DNA from 2 places in the Ruegeria sp. AB10 genome. Region 2 is predicted to be linked to the other one. Evidence: riboswitches for the same ligand, from Rfam matches in the RefSeq annotation. Region 2 holds a riboswitch; the other holds the start of a gene.
The links. Region 2 has a riboswitch for thiamine pyrophosphate ahead of thiB (thiamine ABC transporter substrate binding subunit). Riboswitches for the same ligand answer to the same signal wherever they lie in the genome.

Region 1: linked by a shared signal. The riboswitch ahead of thiD (bifunctional hydroxymethylpyrimidine kinase/phosphomethylpyrimidine kinase) and the one ahead of thiB (thiamine ABC transporter substrate binding subunit) in region 2 are both predicted to bind thiamine pyrophosphate.

The regions. Positions count from the first base shown of each region.
Region 1 is NZ_JBQGAI010000003.1:144,547-154,058, forward strand. Features, by position in the region: gene ilvD (dihydroxy-acid dehydratase) at 1-1,673, shown strand, start outside; partial or broken gene cysQ (3'(2'),5'-bisphosphate nucleotidase CysQ) at 1,774-2,562, opposite strand; gene ACR0NT_RS08135 (ABC-2 transporter permease) at 2,685-3,506, shown strand; gene ACR0NT_RS08140 (alpha-ketoglutarate-dependent dioxygenase AlkB) at 3,503-4,105, opposite strand; gene dnaK (molecular chaperone DnaK) at 4,319-6,229, shown strand; gene dnaJ (molecular chaperone DnaJ) at 6,304-7,458, shown strand; TPP riboswitch at 7,735-7,841, shown strand; gene thiD (bifunctional hydroxymethylpyrimidine kinase/phosphomethylpyrimidine kinase) at 7,886-8,689, shown strand; gene ACR0NT_RS08160 (FAD-dependent oxidoreductase) at 8,686-9,512, shown strand, end outside.
Region 2 is NZ_JBQGAI010000004.1:398,822-408,333, forward strand. Features, by position in the region: gene ACR0NT_RS11290 (dipeptide ABC transporter ATP-binding protein) at 1-266, shown strand, start outside; gene ACR0NT_RS11295 (GntR family transcriptional regulator) at 273-947, opposite strand; gene ACR0NT_RS11300 (fumarylacetoacetate hydrolase family protein) at 1,205-1,906, opposite strand; gene ACR0NT_RS11305 (SDR family oxidoreductase) at 1,925-2,068, opposite strand; gene ACR0NT_RS11310 (aldehyde dehydrogenase (NADP(+))) at 2,077-3,579, opposite strand; gene ACR0NT_RS11315 (hypothetical protein) at 3,593-3,847, opposite strand; partial or broken gene ACR0NT_RS11320 (IS6 family transposase) at 4,002-4,684, opposite strand; gene ACR0NT_RS11325 (bifunctional aconitate hydratase 2/2-methylisocitrate dehydratase) at 4,964-7,750, shown strand; TPP riboswitch at 7,919-8,024, shown strand; gene thiB (thiamine ABC transporter substrate binding subunit) at 8,057-9,037, shown strand; gene ACR0NT_RS11335 (thiamine/thiamine pyrophosphate ABC transporter permease ThiP) at 9,013-9,512, shown strand, end outside.

The DNA of each region.
Region 1 (9,512 bases), on a different contig from region 2:
AAGACCTTGGCCAGATGGTCGCGCGCGAGGTTGAGGCCGCAGGCGGTGTTGCGAAAGAGTTCAACACCATCGCGGTGGATGACGGTATCGCAATGGGTCATGACGGGATGCTGTATTCGCTGCCCTCGCGCGAGGTGATCGCGGATTCGGTGGAATACATGGTCAACGCGCACTGCGCTGACGCGATGGTCTGTATCTCGAACTGCGACAAGATCACTCCGGGCATGCTGATGGCCGCAATGCGCCTGAACATCCCGGCGATCTTTGTTTCGGGCGGGCCGATGGAGGCCGGCAAGATCGACATCGCCGATCTGGAAGCGAAAAAGATCGACCTCGTCGATGCGATGGTTGCCGCCGCTGATGACAAGTTCACCGACGAACAGGTTCAGCATATCGAGGAAAACGCCTGCCCCACCTGCGGGTCGTGCTCGGGCATGTTCACCGCCAACTCGATGAACTGCCTGGCCGAGGCGCTGGGTCTGGCCCTGCCGGGCAACGGCTCGACCCTGGCCACCCATGCCGACCGCAAAGAGCTGTTTCTTGAAGCCGGTCGCCGCATCGTCGAGATCACCAAGCGTCACTATGACCTGAACGAAAAAGGCTTCCTGCCGCGTGAGATCGCCACATTCGAGGCGTTCGAGAACGCCATGAGCCTGGACATCGCCATGGGCGGTTCGACCAACACCGTGCTGCACCTGCTGGCCATCGCGCATGAGGGCGAGGTGCATTTCACCATGTCCGACATGGACCGCCTCAGCCGCAAGGTTCCCTGCCTGTGCAAGGTCGCGCCGAACACCGAGAACGTCCACATGGAAGACGTCCACCGCGCCGGTGGCATCTTCTCGATCCTCGGCGAACTCGGTCGGGCCGGGTTGCTGCACGAGGATTGCAGCACTGTGCATTCAGGCACCATGGGCGAGGCGATTGCCAACTGGGACATCAAGGTCGCCAACAATCCCAAGGCGCAAGAGCTGTTCAAGGCCGCCCCCGGAGGCGTGCGCACCACGCAGGCGTTCAGCCAGTCGAACCGCTATAAAGAGCTGGATACCGACCGTGAAAACGGCGTGATCCGCAACAAGGAACACGCTTTCAGCCAGGATGGCGGTCTGGCGGTTCTGTTCGGCAATATCGCCCGCGACGGCTGTATCGTGAAAACCGCAGGCGTCGATCCGGCCAGTCTGACCTTCACCGGCACGGCCTATGTCTGCGAAAGCCAGGATCAGGCGGTGAACGACATCCTGACCGGCAAGGTCGAAGCAGGCGACGTGGTAGTCATCCGCTATGAAGGGCCACGCGGCGGTCCGGGGATGCAAGAGATGCTGTACCCGACCTCGTATCTGAAATCCAAAGGTCTGGGCAAAGCCTGCGCCCTGCTAACCGACGGTCGCTTCTCGGGCGGCACCTCGGGCCTGTCGATCGGCCACGTTTCACCAGAGGCTGCGGAAGGCGGCGAGATCGGCCTCGTGCGCCAAGGCGACAAGATCGAGATCGATATCCCCAACCGCACGATCCATCTGGCCGTGTCTGACGAAGAACTGGCCGCGCGCCGGGAAGAGCAGGACGAAAAAGGCTGGGAACCTGCTGAGCCGCGCAAACGCAAGGTGTCCACGGCGCTCAGGGCCTATGCCAAGCTGACCACCAGCGCCGCCAAAGGTGCTGTGCGTCAGGTCTGATCGATAAGAATCGGTTCCTGAACGGGAACCGATTCCTTCCAACCTCAAAAGGCTCCCGCGCCCGAAACGCACCATCGGCTGCGCCGATGCCACGTTCGGTCTTGGGCCCGGCGCCCGGAGCGTAGGCGATAAAGAACGGGTTTGCATAGCCGTCCTTGCCATAGGTCAGCGGTTCGTGGTTGTCGAACCGGATCACCTTGCCGCCGGCACCGGCCAGAACGGCGTGGCCTGCGGCGGTGTCCCATTCCATCGTGCGGCCGACGCGGGGATACAGATCCGCCTCGCCGGTGGCGACCAGGCAGAACTTCAGCGACGATCCCGCGCTCTTGCTGTCCTGCACCTCGTACTTGTTGATGTAATCTTCGGTCGCCTGATCCCGGTGCGATTTGGACGCCACGATCAACAGCGCGGAATTGTCCGGTTCAGAGACTGAAATCGGCGTCACATCCCCGGCCTGTGCCTTGTCCAACGCTCCGGTTTCCTCGACCGCCTGACCATCGGCCTGGGTATAGAACATCCGCCCCTTGGCCGGAGCGTACACTACGCCACGGGTCGGAACGCCATTTTCCACCAGCGCGATGTTCACGGTGAAATCGCCGCGGCGGTTGATGAATTCCTTGGTGCCGTCCAGCGGGTCGACGATCAGGAACGTATCACTCTTTTCCGAATGCGAGTCGGCCTGTTCCTCGGTCACAAGCAGGATGTCGGGGAAGGCGTCGCGCAGACCGGCCGAGATCAGGGCATCTGCGGCCTCATCCGCTTCGGTCACGGGGCTGGCGTCGGATTTGACTTTGACGTCGAAATCATCCGAATTGTAGATTTCCATGATCTTGTCGCCCGCTTCCAGGGCCAGACGTCGAATGACGGGAATGAGGGCGTCGTAGGTCACAAAAATGCTCCGTTCCTGTGATTTGTTGATCGAATATCCTGACGGCCTTATGATGTGCCGGTTACGGATCGGCAAGAAATTCGTGGCAGATTGCAGGCGAAAAAACGGGAAAGACGCTTCGGGTGTATTATTTCAAGCGAAACCGGACACTACTGGGCGGCGCGTTCACAACCGCCGAGCTTATTTTCCATGCGGTTGTCCGCAGCGTGCGATCACAGCATCACAACGCCGTGCTGGCGATCCTGATCAATATCCTGCAAGTGCTGGCGCTGGTGGCCGTGTTTTACACGATCATGTCCTTCCTGGGTCCGCGCATTGCCAGAATCCGCGGAGAGTTTGTTCTGTACCTTCTGTCCGGTGTGTTTTTGTTCCTGACGCATATCAGATCGGTCGGCATTGTGGCGGGGGTCAGTACCGGGGGTAATCCGATGATGCTGCACTCGCCGATGAACATGATGGTCATGTTGTTGGCGACCGCCTTCGGTGCGCTTTATACGCAGGTTGTCACGATCATCGTGATCCTGTTTCTCTACAGTGTCACAGTAGCCCCGCTCGAGATTCAGGACCCCGGCGGCGCGTTTGCGATGTTGATACTGGCCTGGTTTACCGGCTGTTCCGTTGGCGTGGTGTTCATGGCCCTGAAGCCCTGGTTGCCGACGGTTTCCACGATTCTGAACAACATATATCGGCGTCTGAACATGATTTTTTCGGGAAAGATGTTCGTCGCCAATGCGCTGGGCGGTGCCACGCTGGCCATGTTTGCGTGGAACCCGCTGTTTCACATCATCGACCAGTGCCGGGGCTTCGTGTTCCGCAACTACTATCCGCGCAACACCAGTTGGGAATATGCGCTTTGGGTGGGGGTTGCGCTGTTGCTGATCGGACTGCTTGGTATCTTCTTCTCGCGCCAGCACGTATCGCAAAGCTGGAGCGCGCGCCGCTAGCCCGCCACCCGCAGGGTCAGGTTGATCCGGCCGCCCTTGGGCAGCAGTTTCGAGGACCCGAACCGGATACGGTCGATCCCGTGATAGGTCAGCCGGGCCGGACCGCCCATGATCACCACATCGCCCGAGCTCAGCCAGATCGACTCGGTCTTGCCGCCGCGGGTCTGGTTGCCAATGCGAAACAGCGCGTCATCGCCCAGCGAGATTGACAGCACGGGCCAGGAAAAATCGGCCTCGTCCTTGTCCTGATGCAGCCCCATCCGGGCGCCTTCGCCGTAATAGTTGATCAGACAGCAGTCCGGGTCTCGATCCGGGCTGGCCAGATCCCGCCAGATATCGAGCACGGCATCGGGGATCGCGGGCCAGTCGGCCCCCTTGGGATGCTGCGGCTGGTACCTGTACCCGGCCTTGTCGGTCACCCAGCCCAAAGATCCGGCCGAGGTCATGCGCACCGACATCGCCTTGCCCGACGGTGTCACCGGCCGGAACAAAGGGGCGGATTTCAGAATCGGGCGCAAAAGCTCGATCAGCTGCGCCTGTGCAGAGGCATCCAGCCAGGCTTTTCTGATATCAAATCCGCGCAAAAGCAGCCGCGCCATTCAAGATTCCCCAATCCTTGCCAAAACCTTGCCAAAAAAGGCGCCAGATTCCCGAAAACCTGCGTTTTACAACGCTTGCAGGCCTCTCATCCCGCCCTTATATACGCCGGGACGCGCGATGGTGTAGGGCCGTTCGCGCATATCAGATCGGGGCCGGGTGCCATAACGGGTCCGGACCTCGGACATCGCCTTGAAGAGAAAGGGATTGAACATATGGGAAAAGTAATCGGGATTGACCTCGGGACCACCAACTCGTGTGTGGCCATCATGGACGGCTCGCAGCCGAAGGTCATCGAGAACGCCGAAGGGGCGCGGACCACGCCCTCGATCGTCGCCTTCACCGAAGATGAGCGACTGGTCGGTCAGCCTGCAAAACGTCAGGCGGTCACCAACCCCGACAACACGATCTTTGGCGTCAAGCGTCTGATCGGTCGTCGTGTGGATGATGCAGAAGTCGAAAAAGACAAGAAAATGGTGCCGTATGCCATCGTCGATGGCGGCAATGGCGACGCGTGGGTTGAAGCCCGCGGTGAAAAATACTCCCCAAGCCAGATCTCGGCCTTCACTCTGGGCAAGATGAAGGAAACCGCAGAAAGCTATCTGGGTGAGGAAGTCACGCAGGCGGTCATCACCGTTCCGGCCTACTTCAACGACGCACAGCGTCAGGCCACCAAAGACGCCGGTAAGATCGCCGGTCTGGAAGTGCTGCGGATCATCAACGAGCCGACAGCGGCGGCTCTGGCCTATGGTCTGGACAAGGAAGAAACCCAAACCATCGCGGTTTATGACCTTGGTGGCGGTACCTTCGACGTGACCATTCTGGAAATCGACGACGGTCTGTTCGAGGTCAAGTCGACCAACGGCGACACCTTCCTGGGTGGTGAAGACTTTGACATGCGCATCGTCAACTACCTGGCGGACGAGTTCAAAAAGGAACACGGCGTCGACCTGTCTGCCGACAAGATGGCTCTGCAGCGTCTGAAAGAAGCCGCTGAAAAAGCCAAGATCGAACTCAGCTCGACCTCGCAGACCGAAATCAACCAGCCGTTCATCTCGATGGGTTCGAACGGTCAGCCGCTGCACATGGTTATGAAGCTGACCCGTGCCAAGCTGGAATCGCTGGTGTCGGACCTGATCAAGAAGTCGATGAAGCCCTGCCAGGCCGCGCTGAAAGATGCCGGTCTGTCGGCGGGTGACATTGACGAGGTTGTTCTGGTCGGTGGTATGACCCGGATGCCGAAAGTCATCGAAGAGGTCACCAAGTTCTTCGGCAAAGAGCCGCACAAGGGTGTGAACCCGGACGAAGTGGTCGCCATGGGCGCCGCCATTCAGGCAGGTGTTCTGCAGGGCGACGTCAAAGACGTGGTTCTGCTGGACGTGACCCCGCTGTCGCTGGGTATCGAAACGCTGGGTGGCGTGTTCACCCGCCTGATCGACCGGAACACCACGATCCCGACCAAAAAGTCTCAGGTCTTCTCGACCGCAGAAGACAACCAGAACGCCGTAACCATCCGCGTGTTCCAGGGTGAGCGTGAAATGGCTGCGGACAACAAGATTCTGGGTCAGTTCAACCTCGAAGACATCCCGCCCGCACCGCGCGGTATGCCTCAGATCGAGGTGACCTTCGACATCGACGCCAACGGCATTGTCTCGGTTTCGGCCAAGGACAAAGGCACCGGCAAAGAGCAGAAGATCACCATCCAGGCCTCGGGCGGTCTGTCGGATGACGATATCGAAAAGATGGTCAAGGACGCCGAAGAGAACGCGGAAGCCGACAAGGAACGCCGCGAGCTGGTCGACGCCAAGAACCAGGCGGAAAGCCTGATCCATTCGACCGAAAAGTCGATGGAAGAGCACGCCGACAAGGTCGACCCGACCACTATCGAAGCCATCGAACTGGCGATTGCCGCACTGAAGGACGAGCTGGAAACCGAAAATGCCGACAAGATCAAGTCCGGCATCCAGAACGTCACCGAAGCCGCGATGAAGCTGGGCGAAGCCATTTACAAGGCGCAAGCCGATGAGGCCGAGGATGAGCCTGTGGCGGCGGATGCCGCTCCGGCTGGTGATGACGACATTGTCGACGCCGAGTTCGAAGACCTGGACGAAGACAAGCGTAACTAACGGGTAACCGGGCCAATGCGGGCCGGTCCGGTTGCCGGGCCGGCCCGATTACGTTGAGGCAGAAGGAAACACTGATGTCAAAACGCGACTATTACGATGTGCTGGGCGTTGCCAAGGGCGCATCGGCGGACGAGATCAAAAAGGGTTTTCGCAAGAAGGCCAAGGAACTGCATCCCGACCGCAACAAAGACAACCCGGATGCCGAGGCGCAGTTCAAAGAAGCCAATGAGGCTTATGACGTTCTGCGCGATGCCGACAAAAAGGCTGCCTATGACCGCTTTGGCCACGCCGCGTTCGAAAACGGCATGGGTGGTGGCGGTGGCCGTCCCGGTGGCGGCTTTGGTCAGGGCGATTTTTCCAGCGCGTTCTCGGATGTGTTCGACGATCTGTTCGGCGATTTCATGGGCGGCCAGCGCGGTGGTGCCGGTGGCGGGCGCCGTGCCGCGCGGGGGTCCGACCTGCGCTATAACCTGCGTGTGACGCTGGAAGAGGCGTTCTCGGGCCTGCAGAAAACCATCAGCGTTCCGGCTGCCGTGGCCTGTTCGGCCTGTGACGGTTCGGGTGCCGAAGGCGGCGTGGAGCCGACCACCTGCCCGACCTGTTCCGGCATGGGCAAGGTCCGCGCGCAGCAGGGATTTTTCACCGTCGAACGCAGTTGCCCCACCTGTTCCGGTTTGGGCCAGATCATCAAGAACCCCTGTAAATCCTGCGGTGGTGCAGGCCGCGTAGAGAAAGAACGCGCGCTGTCCGTGAACATCCCCGCCGGTGTCGAGACCGGCACCCGTATCCGTTTGGCGGGTGAGGGTGAGGCCGGGATGCGCGGTGGCCCTCCGGGTGATCTGTATATCTTTGTCGAAGTGTCCGATCACAAACTGTTCGAGCGCGACAGTGTAAATCTCTATTGCCGTGTGCCGGTCAGCATGGCCAAGGCCGCGCTGGGCGGATCGATCGAAGTGCCCACCATCGACGGTGGACGCGGTCGCGTGCAGATACCGGCTGGCAGCCAATCGGGCCGTCAGATGCGTCTGCGCGGCAAGGGTATGCCTGCCCTGCGCGGTGGCGGTGTTGGTGACATGTTCATCGAACTGGCCGTGGAAACACCGGTCAACCTGACCAGCCGCCAGAAAGAGCTGCTGAAAGAGTTCGATGATCTGGGTGAAGATAACCACCCGGAATCAAACAGCTTTTTCTCATCCGTCAAGTCCTTCTGGGACGGGATGAAAGGCTGATACAACAAAACAGGCCGCACCGATTGGGGCGGCCTTTTGCTTAAGGGGGCTCTGCCCCCGCCGCCCTTTGGGCGACTCCCCCGGGATATTTATAGACAGATGAAGCAGGGGATCCGGACTTCATCTGTCTGAAAATATCCCGGAGCGCGAGGCAGAGCCTCGCTAAATTCCTTCAATTCATTGCGCGCGCATAGGTTGGTCTTATTTACCTGCCGGATGTGGTCTTACGATCCGAAGATTGCCGCTTGATTTTCTCCCCCTTGCCTGAGATTGTCCGCCCAACCGTTGGGGTGCCCCGATCAAGGGGCTGAGAGGCGTGAATGCGCTAACCCATCGAACCTGATCCGGGCAATACCGGCGTAGGGAACGGTCTAACATGCACAGACGTTTTCCATGCTGCGTTGCCCATTAATGATGGAGCAACGATATGGCGCATATTGCCCTGACTATTGCGGGCTCGGACAGTGGCGGCGGGGCCGGGATACAGGCGGATCTCAAGGCGATGTCCGCATTGGGCGTATACGGCGCCAGCGTGATCACGGCGGTGACGGCGCAGAATACCCGGGCCGTGACAGCGGTGCATGGGATTCCTCTGGATGTGGTGTCCGCCCAGATCGAGGCGGTTCTGACCGACCTGGACGTCGGTGCGATCAAGATCGGGATGCTGGCGACACCAGAGATCATACAGACGGTTGCGGACTCCATTGCCGGGTTTGATGGCCCGGTTGTGCTGGACCCGGTGATGATTGCCAAATCGGGGGATGCATTGCTGGCGCAGGACGCGGTGCAGACCTTGCGCGATATTCTTGTACCACAAGCCACGTTGCTGACCCCGAACCTGCCCGAAGCCGCCTGTTTGTTGGAGAGTGCCGAGGCCGAAACGTCTGACCAGATGGTTGCGCAAGGGCTGGCCTTGTGCGGGCTGGGCGCAGGTTCGGTGCTGATGAAAGGGGGACATGGCCGCGGGACTGTCTGCCATGACATGCTGGTCGATGCCTCCGGTCTCGTGGCCGAGTTCACCTCCCCCCGACGCGAGACGCGAAACACGCATGGTACAGGGTGCACCTTGTCGTCGTCGATTGCGGCGGGGCTGGCTCGGGGGCTTGGTCTGACCGACGCGGTTGGGCAGGCGCATGACTATCTGCAGGGGGCGATCGCCCGGGCGGACGGTCTGATGATCGGGCAGGGGCACGGGCCGGTGCATCACTTCCACCGGGTCTGGCCCGCGTGACGGTTTGGTCGGTCATAGGGTCCGGGGTGGCCGGATTGGCAGTGGCCAGCGAGCTTGTCTCGCGGGGCGCCAAGGTTCAGGTTTTTGATCCCGCAGGCCCTCCGGGTCCGCATGGGTGTTCCTGGTGGGCGGGCGGCATGCTGGCCCCGTGGTGTGAGTATGAAAACGCCGAGGAACCTGTGCTGCGGTTGGGGCAAGCTGCATTGGATTGGTGGGCGGCGCGCACGCCAGTGGAGCGGCAGGGTACGCTGGTTGTGGCCAACCCGCGCGATCTGCCCGATCTGCGCCGGTTTGCCCGCCGGACCGAGGGGTACAGCGAAGTCACGCAACCCGAAATCGCTCAATTAGAGCCTGATTTGCACGGATTCGCCAAAGGTCTCTATTTCACGAATGAAGCCCATCTGGACCCACGCCGGGCCTTGCGGGACATTCATGGGCAACTGCTGGAACAAGGCGTCGAATTCCACCGCAAACTCGCCCCATCACGGCTTGAAAATGCAATTGACTGCCGGGGACTGCACGCCCGCGAGGTGCTGCACGATCTGCGCGGCGTGAAGGGCGAGATGCTGGTGATCCGTTGCCCGGACGTGACCCTGACCCGGCCTGTGCGTCTGCTGCACCCAAGAATGCCGCTTTACATCGTGCCGCGTGGGGACGGCGTCTACATGCTGGGCGCGACGATGATCGAAAGCGAGGACAGCAGCCGCATCACCGCGCGGTCGATGCTGGAACTGCTCAGCGCCGCCTATGCACTGAATCCCGCTTTTGGTGAGGCTGAGGTATTGGAGATCGGCGTCGATCTGCGCCCGACCTTTCCCGACAA
Region 2 (9,512 bases):
CCGTCGAAAAGGCCCCAAAAGAGCAGCTTTTCGCGGCCCCTCAGCACCCTTATTCCAAGGCGCTGCTCTCGACCACGCCCCGGGCCGATCCCGAAGCGCGGAAAGAGCGGATCAAGCTGGAAGGTGAGTTGCCTTCACCGATGAACATTCCCCAGGGCTGCGCCTTTGCGCAACGCTGTTGGCTGGCGACCGAAGAATGCCGTGCCGCCCCACCCGAACTGAGCGGTGAAACCCATCAGGTGGCCTGTCTGCATCCTCTGGATTGACCGGGCTTATTCGCCTCCGCGCGTGGCAATGACCATGTCCAGCAACTGGTCCTTGGTGCGCTGAATATGCCGGGTCAGCAGGGCGCAGGCATCCTCGACCCGACCGTCGCGGGCCAGTGACAACAGCTCGCGGTGGTCTTTCTTGGCCGGTTCGCGCTGTTCCATGACGCTGAGATGCATCCGGACATACCGGTCGGATTGCACATTGACCCGCTGTAGGATTTCATTGCTCAGACCGCGCCCGGCAGCCGCATAAAGCGCCATATGGTATTCGTTGTTGAGGCTGCCCCATCTGCCGACATCATAAGCGTCGTAGGACTTTTCCATGTCATCCAGAATCCGGTCGCATTCGATGAAATCGGCCGCGCTCATCTGCGGGATAGCGCGTTTGAACAGGTCCACTTCCAGCAAAACGCGCAGATCGAAAATCTCACCGATTTCCGACAAGGAATGCTTGATGACCGATGCCCCGCGATTGTTGGTCAATTGCACAAGACCTTCGGCATCCAGCCGCTTCAGCGCCTCGCGGATCGGCATGCGAGAAACGTCATAGTCCTCGGCCAGCGCTTCCTGGCGGATGGTCTCGCCTTCGGCCATTTCACCACTCAGAATCCGCTCGCGCAGGTCGTTGGTGATGACTTCGGGCAGGCTTTGTCGGGGGATCGCGCGGGTTCTGGGCATTCGGTCAGTCTCGGGTGCAGGCAACTTGTATCCAAAATACAAAATGAGTGATGGATTTCCAAGTCCCTTGCACGCCACGATTGCAATCAGGTGAAACACCGCATCTGGTGGCATGGTGGACGAAACTTCATCCCTGTTTCACATCCTTTGTCCAAACCGGTTTCAGGCGTTGGCCGAAATGGCCGGGATGATCGCTTGTTTGCAGAAAAACGAAAACCCCGGTCATCTGACCGGGGTCTCTGTTTCAGTCCGGCGGGTCATCCCTGCACAACGTTCTGACGCTGCACACCCAACCCTTTTATGCCCGGCTCCATCTTGCCGCCAGGCTTCAGATAGGTCTGCGGGTTCTGCCCCATTCCCACGCCCGGAGGTGTTCCGGTCGAGATCACATCACCCGGTTGCAATGACATGAATTGCGACAGGTGCGAGATAACGGTGGCCACACCAAAATGCATCGTGTTCGTCGACCCGTCCTGATAACGGTGGCCGTTCACCTCAAGATACATCGGCAGGTTCTGCGGGTCGGCGATTTCATCCCGCGTCACCAGCCAAGGCCCGATCGGGCCGAACGTGTCCGCTGATTTGCCTTTGACCCACTGACCCGAGCGGTGCAGCTGAAAGTCACGCTCTGACAGGTCGTTGACGACGCAATACCCAGCCACATGGTCCAGCGCCTCGGCCTCGGACACGTATTTTGCCTTTTTGCCGATCACGACCCCCAACTCGACCTCCCAATCGGTCTTGGCCGAGCCGCGCGGGATTTCGACAGTGTCGTTCGCGCCAACGATAGCAGAGGTGGCTTTGAAAAAGATCACCGGTTCGGCGGGCAGCTCCATGCCGCTTTCGGCAGCGTGATCGGCATAGTTCAGACCGATGCAGATGAACTTGCCGACGTGACCGACACAGGCACCGATACGCGGGTCGCCCTCGACAACCTGGCCATAGCGTAAAAGCTTCATTTACTGTTCCTTTTCAATTCAGGTGGTCCAGCCGCCCTCGATGGCAAAGGGCTGTCCTGCGGTGTCGTTGCTTGCGTCGCTTGCAAGATACAGCGCTGGTTCTGCCATTTCCTCGGCGGTTCGACTTCGACCCATCGGCTGGCGCGCGATGAAATCCGTCATCGCGTCTCTCACACATGTTCCGGCAGAAGATCAGTCGGCAGGTTCTGGTAACAGACCGGCCTCAAAAAACGCCGGATCGACAGGGTGCCGACCGAGGTTGCGCCGAAATTGGTCGAGGCTGGGTAGGGGCCGCCATGCACCATGCTGTCACAGACCTCGACACCGGTAGGGAAGCCGTTGGCCAGCAGCCGCCCGGCCTTGCGTTCCAGCACGGGCACCAGTTTGCGCGCGGTGTCCGCATCCTCGGCGTCCATATGCAGGGTGCAGGTCAGTTGCCCTTCGACTGCGCGGGCGATGTCAGTCATCTGATCGACATCACGGGTTCGCACGATGATGCCGGTGGGGCCAAAGACCTCTTCATGCAGGCTGTCATCGGCCAGCCAATTGTCGCCGGAAACGACAAACAGGTTCGGGGCGGCGCTGCGGGGTGCGCTGTCTTGGCTGACGATCTGGGTGACTCCGACGCCTTCAGCGAATTGCGCCACGCCCTTGCGGTACGCGTCCGCGATACCGTTGGTCAGCATCGTTTGTTCGCCCGTCCCGGCCAATGCGGACTGCGCTGCCGCCTGCAGGGCATCCGCGTCCGGTCCATCAACCACAATGGCGATGCCGGGATTGGTGCAGAACTGGCCCGCGCCCATGGTCAATGAACCGGCCCAACCGGTGCCGATTTCGGCGCCCCGCGCCGCAGCGGCTTTGGGCAGAACGAACATCGGGTTGACCGAGCCCAGCTCCCCAAAAAACGGGATGGGTTCGGGGCGTTGGGTGCAGATGTCAAACAGCGCGCGACCGGCGCGCAACGACCCGGTGAAACCGACGGCCCTGATCAGAGGATGCTGGGCCAGGGCCGTTCCGACCCCAATCCCGTCGCTTTGGATCAACGAGAACGTACCAGCGGGGGTGCCGGTTGCCTTGATTGCGGCATCAATCGCCTGCGCGACGATCTCACCGGTGCCGGGATGCGCCGGGTGGCCTTTGACAACCACGGGACAGCCCGCAGCCAGAGCCGCCGCCGTATCTCCACCGGCGACCGAGAACGCCAGCGGGAAGTTCGACGCCCCAAACACCGCAACCGGGCCTATCGGGCGCTGGATCATACGTAGGTCGGGGCGGGGCAGGGGCGCGCGGTCCGGCAGGGCGGGATCGTGGCGTTGGTCCAGATATTCACCGGCTTCGATATGATCGGCAAACAGGCGCAATTGGCCAACAGTCCTGCCCCGCTCACCCTGCAGCCGCGCCTCGGGCAGGCCGGTTTCCTGGCACCCGATTTCGGTAATAGCATCACCGCGCGCGTCAATTTCATCCGCGATCTTCCGCAGCAGCGCGGCCCGTTCAACCCGCGTGGACCAGCCGAAAGTGGCAAAGGCCTCCTCTGCGGCCTGAACGGCGGCGTCCGCATGCGCAGGCGTCCCCACAGAGAAATCATGGCTTGGCCCGTGTGCAGGGTCCGACGCGAAAGTGGCCTCGGTCCCGACCCATTCGCCAGCGATCAGGTGTTTTCCGGTCAACATGTTCAAATCTTCCTTAAATCAGCCCGCGCCGGGCGAGGTTTCGCATCAGGTGGGACGCCCCGAACTTCCTTTCCTGATATTCGGTCGACAGGCGCACCGTGTTGGTCAGCGCGCCCAGCTTGTCGTTTGAAATCGTGACGATATCACCCAGTTTATGGGTGAACCCACCCCCCGGAGTATCGCGATCCTGGGTCGGTGCAAAGAGGGTTCCAAGAAACAGCATCAGTCCGTTGGAATATTGGTAATGCCGCCCGATGGTCTGGGCCACCAGATCGACCGGGTCGCGGCGGATATGCTCCGACGGGGCTGTGTGCGGCAGAACGAGCCAAATGGAAACCGACCCACCTGAAACAAGCGGGTCGGTTCGCCGGGTTCTGTCGCAAATTCCTTTGAAGGGTGGGTAGATGGTGCAGGCGGGTCGATTATCCTGCCAGGTGGGCGAACTGCTGATACGGCAAGAGTCCGGGCGTGGACCAACCTTTCCCGATCATGTTGGCCAGTTCAATTCCAGCCAGAGCGGATGCCGCTGAATCAAACGACTTGAATCCCAACATGGGCCGGATCCGACGTTTGATAAACCGGTGATCGTGTTCAATGATGTTGTTGCGAAACTTCCGCCTCACCATCTCGATTGGTACAGGGCAGCCAAAACCAGTCGGCATCTTGTTTATCGCTTTGATGCCAGCGGTGTTGGCCTGCTTTTGTCGATGACAATCTTCCGTGGCAAACCGTTCGCCTCAAGCGCACGAGCGAAGAACTTGGTCGCGGCCGCTTTGTTCCGGCGCTTGGATAGCATGAAGTCCAGGGTTTTGCCGTGTTTGTTGATGGCGCGATAGAGATAAACCCACTCACCCTTCACTTTCACATGGGTCGCATCCATGCGCCATGAACGGTCGGCAGGACGCTTTTTGTACCGCGAAGCATCAGCTACGAGACCGGCGTATCTGCTCACCTAAGAATTCAGCGTCGCGTGATCCAGTTCAACGCCTCGTTCCGCCAGGGTTTACCTCAGGTCCCTGTATGAAACGCCGCAACGAAGGTAAAAGAAAACCGCGAACAGGATCACATCCTTTGGAAAATGCGCGCCCTTAAATGAAATCGTCACGGCCTACTCCTGTCATGCTCTAGTGTGGGCTACCAGAAATGCTCGCGACCTGACAGGCAGGGGCGACGTTTGTGACAGAGCCCTGACCGGGTACTCTCTGGATGGCTGGGAGTACTGGTTCCGATAAACCGCAGCTGCGGGATGGGTTCATGGGGCGCAGATGGTCCCTTGATATTCTCCGCAGAATGGTATACCGCCGCATACAAATGATTGCCGGGTTGGTCAGAACACCGCGAATCCGGCACATAGCGTCACCAATTGCAAACAGCCGGATCAGCCATGAGCCTTTATACAGACTACCTCAGCGAAATCGAAACCCGCAAGGAACAGGGGTTGCACCCCAAGCCCATCGATGATGGCGCACTTGTCAAAGAGATTGTCGGCCAGATCAAGGATACCGGCAACGCACACCGGGCGGAGTCGCTGAACTTTTTCATCTACAACACGCTGCCGGGCACAACCAGCGCCGCAGGTGAAAAGGCCAAGTTCCTGAAAGAGATCATTTTGGGCGAGGCCGCTGTCGAGGAAATCTCGGTTCCCTTCGCGTTCGAACTGCTGTCGCACATGAAAGGCGGCCCCTCGGTCGAGGTTCTGCTGGACCTGGCCCTGGGCGATGACGCCGCGATTGCGGGTCAGGCTGCCGACGTGCTGAAGTCGCAGGTTTTCCTGTATGACGCCGACACCGACCGGTTGAAGGCCGCGTTCGAGGCCGGCAATGCGGTGGCGAAGGACATTCTGGAAAGCTATGCCAAGGCCGAGTTCTTCACTAAGCTTCCTGATCTGGACGAAGAAGTAAAAGTCGTGACCTATATCGCCGGTGAAGGTGATATTTCGACAGACCTGATGTCGCCGGGCGCCGAGGCGCATTCGCGTTCCGACCGAGAGTTGCACGGCCAGTGTTTCAGCACTCCGGAAGCCCAGGCCGAGATTCGCGCATTGCGTAAAGCGCATCCTGATGCCCGCGTGATGATGATCTCGGAAAAAGGCACCATGGGTGTGGGGTCGTCGCGCATGTCAGGGATCAACAACGTGGCGCTGTGGACCGGCAAGCAGGCCAGCCCTTACGTGCCTTTCGTCAACATCGCGCCGGTCGTGGCGGGCACCAATGGTATCTCTCCGATCTTCCAGACCACCGTTGGCGTGACCGGTGGTATCGGCATCGACCTGAAGAACTGGGTCAAGAAGGTCGACGAAGACGGCAACGCGATCCTGAACAATGACGGCAACCCGATCCTGGAAGAGGCCTATTCGGTCGCAACCGGCACGGTTCTGAAGATCAACACCAAAGACCACAAGCTGCTGAGCGAAGATGGCGAAGAGCTGGCCGATGTGTCCGCGTCCTTCACGCCGCAGAAAGTGGAGTTCATGAAGGCGGGCGGGTCTTACGCGGTTGTTTTCGGCAAGAAGCTGCAGACATTTGCGGCCGAGACGCTGGGCGTCGAAGCGCCCTTGGTCTTTGCCCCGTCGAAGGAAATCAGCCACGAAGGCCAGGGCCTGACTGCGGTCGAGAAGATCTTTAACAAGAACGCGGTCGGCACCACGCCGGGCAAGACCTTGCACGCCGGGTCGGATGTGCGTGTGAAGGTCAACATCGTCGGCTCGCAGGACACCACCGGCCTGATGACCATGCAGGAACTTGAGGCGATGGCGGCAACGGTCGTGGCGCCCAGCGTTGATGGCGCCTATCAGTCGGGCTGCCACACCGCATCGGTCTGGGATACCAAGGCACAGGCCAACACGCCGCGCCTGATGAAGTTCATGAACGATTTCGGCCTTGTCACCGGTCGTGACCCGAAAGGCGTCTATCACGCGATGACCGACGTGATCCACAAGGTGCTGAACGATATCACCGTGGATGACTGGTCGGTCATCATCGGCGGCGACAGCCACACCCGCATGTCCAAAGGCGTGGCCTTCGGGGCTGACTCGGGCACCGTGGCACTGGCGCTGGCCACCGGCGAAGCCTCTATGCCGATCCCGGAATCGGTCAAGGTGACCTTCAAGGGCAACATGGCCGAGCACATGGACTTCCGCGATGTGGTGCACGCCACCCAGGCGCAGATGCTGGAACAGCATGGCGACAACGTGTTCCAGGGCCGCGTGATCGAAGTGCATATAGGCACGCTGCTGGCGGATCAGGCCTTTACCTTCACCGACTGGACCGCCGAGATGAAGGCTAAGGCTTCGGTCTGTATTTCCAATGACGACACCCTGATCGGTTCGCTGGAACTGGCCAAGTCGCGCATCCAGATCATGATCGACAAGGGTATGGAGCATGAAAACGGCATGCTGCAAAAGCTGATCAACATCGCGGACGCTCGCATCGCCGAGATCAAGTCGGGTGAAAATCCGGCTCTGCGCCCAGATGACAACGCGAAGTACTTCGCCGAGGTTGTCGTCGATCTGGATCAGATCGTCGAGCCGATGATCGCCGACCCGGACGTTAACAACGCCGATGTTTCCAAGCGCTACACCCACGACACGATCCGCCCGATCTCTTACTACAATGCAGAAAAGCAGGTGGATCTGGGCTTTGTCGGCTCGTGCATGGTGCACAAGGGGGATATCAAGATCGTCGCGCAGATGCTGAAGAACCTGGAAAAGGAAACCGGCAAGGTCGAATTCAAGGCGCCGCTGGTTGTAGCGGCCCCGACCTACAACATCATCGACGAGTTGAAGGCGGAGGGCGACTGGGAAGTGCTTGAGAAATACTCGGGCTTCGAGTTCGACGACCTGTTCCCGAAAACGCAGGCGCGCACCGAGTATGAGAATATTCTCTATCTCGAGCGTCCCGGCTGTAACCTCTGCATGGGTAACCAGGAGAAAGCCGCCAAGGGTGACACGGTTCTGGCCACCTCGACCCGCCTGTTCCAGGGCCGCGTCGTGGCAGATGCACCGGACAAGAAAGGCGAAAGCCTGCTGGCCTCGACCCCGGTTGTCGTGCTGTCGGCCATCCTGGGCCGAACGCCGAAGATCGAAGAGTACAAGGCGGCGGTCGAAGGCATCGACCTGACCAAGTTCGCCCCGCCCGTGGTGCCGGAAAACACCAAATCGGCGCATTTCTAAGACCAGTCAGGCCGGTTCATCACGAACCGGCCTGAACGTTTCCCGACAGCGGATTTCATGATCCCGCCCGCTTGACCACGGTGATGTCAAAACACGAACCGGACGGGTGAAATAGGTGAAACCCGACCAACAGGCGGGTTGTCTTTTGATCGGTTCCCGCCTAGTCAGAGCCTCACCTCGGGGTGCGTGGCGTGGCTACGCTGAGATGCCTTTGGCGAACCCGTTGAACCTGAACCGGCTAGAACCGGCGGAGGGAAAGGTGACGGTTTCATCCATCCTTGCCCTCTCGCCGCAATGGAGGATGACATGAAACATCTGATGATTGCTGCGGGACTCCTGAGCGCAACCACGGCCATTGCGGCCGATAAACCTCAGCTGACCGTGTATACCTATGACAGCTTTGTCTCGGACTGGGGCCCCGGCCCACAAGTGAAAGAGGCGTTTGAGGCTGTCTGTGACTGCGAGCTGAACCTTGTCGGCGTCGAGGACGGCGCGGCGCTGTTATCGCGTATCCGGCTTGAGGGTGAGAACTCGGACGCTGACGTTGTGCTGGGGCTGGATACCAACCTGATCAATGCGGCCAAGGAAACCGGCCTGTTTGCGCCCAGCTCGGTCAGCGCGGAATACACGCTGCCGATCGAGTGGACGGATGAGGTGTTCGCGCCCTATGACTGGGGCTATTTCGCCTTTGTCCATAACGCCGATGCTGCGGCGCCCGCGAATTTCCGTGAACTGGCCGAGGGTGACACCAAGATCATCATTCAGGACCCGCGCGCCTCGACCCCCGGTCTGGGGCTGCTTTTGTGGGTGCAGGCAGCTTATGGTGATGAGGCGGCGGATATCTGGGCAGGTCTGGCCGACAATATCGTCACCGTGACCAAGGGCTGGTCCGAGGCGTATGGCCTGTTTCTGGAAGGTGAGGCCGACATGGTTCTCAGCTACACCACATCGCCTGCCTATCACCTGATCGCCGAGGAAGACGCCAGCAAAGCGGCGGCTGCTTTTGACGAAGGTCATTATATGCAGGTCGAGGTCGCGGCAAAGCTGGCCGGGACCGACCAGCCGGAACTGGCGGATCAGTTCCTGAGATTCATGGTTTCGGACGCGTTCCAACAGATCATTCCGACCACCAACTGGATGTATCCGGCGGTGACTCCGGCAGCGGGGCTGCCCGACGGGTTCGACACGCTGATTCAGCCGGAAAAATCCCTGCTGTATTCTCCGGATGAGGCCGCCGCTGTGCGGGATCAGGCGCTTGCGGAATGGCTGAGCGCGCTCAGCCAGTAAGCCCCTGGCCGGGCGTTGGCGCGGCGGCTTTGGTGGCCGCGCTGATTCTGGGGACCCTTGCCGCTGTTGCCCTGCGAGCCGACGCGGCGGGGGGCTTCGGCCCGGCGGATTGGGCTGCGCTGCGGTTCACACTTGTTCAGGCGGTATTGTCGGCCCTGTTCAGCGCGGCGCTGGCAGTGCCGGTGGCGCGGGCGCTGGCCCGGCGCCGGTTTCCGGGGCGGCGGGTGCTGATCGCGCTGTTGGGCGCGCCGTTCATTCTGCCGGTCATCGTGGCGATCCTCGGTCTGTTGCAGGTCTTTGGCCGCGCGGGCTGGATTTCGGATTTTTTGGGAGTTTTCGGCCTGCCGCCGATGCGGATTTACGGGTTGCACGGCGTTGTTCTGGCGCATGTGTTCTTCAACCTGCCGTTGGCCACGCGGCTGATCCTGCAGGCGTGGCAGGAAATCCCCGCCGAACGTTTTCGTCTGGCCGCGCA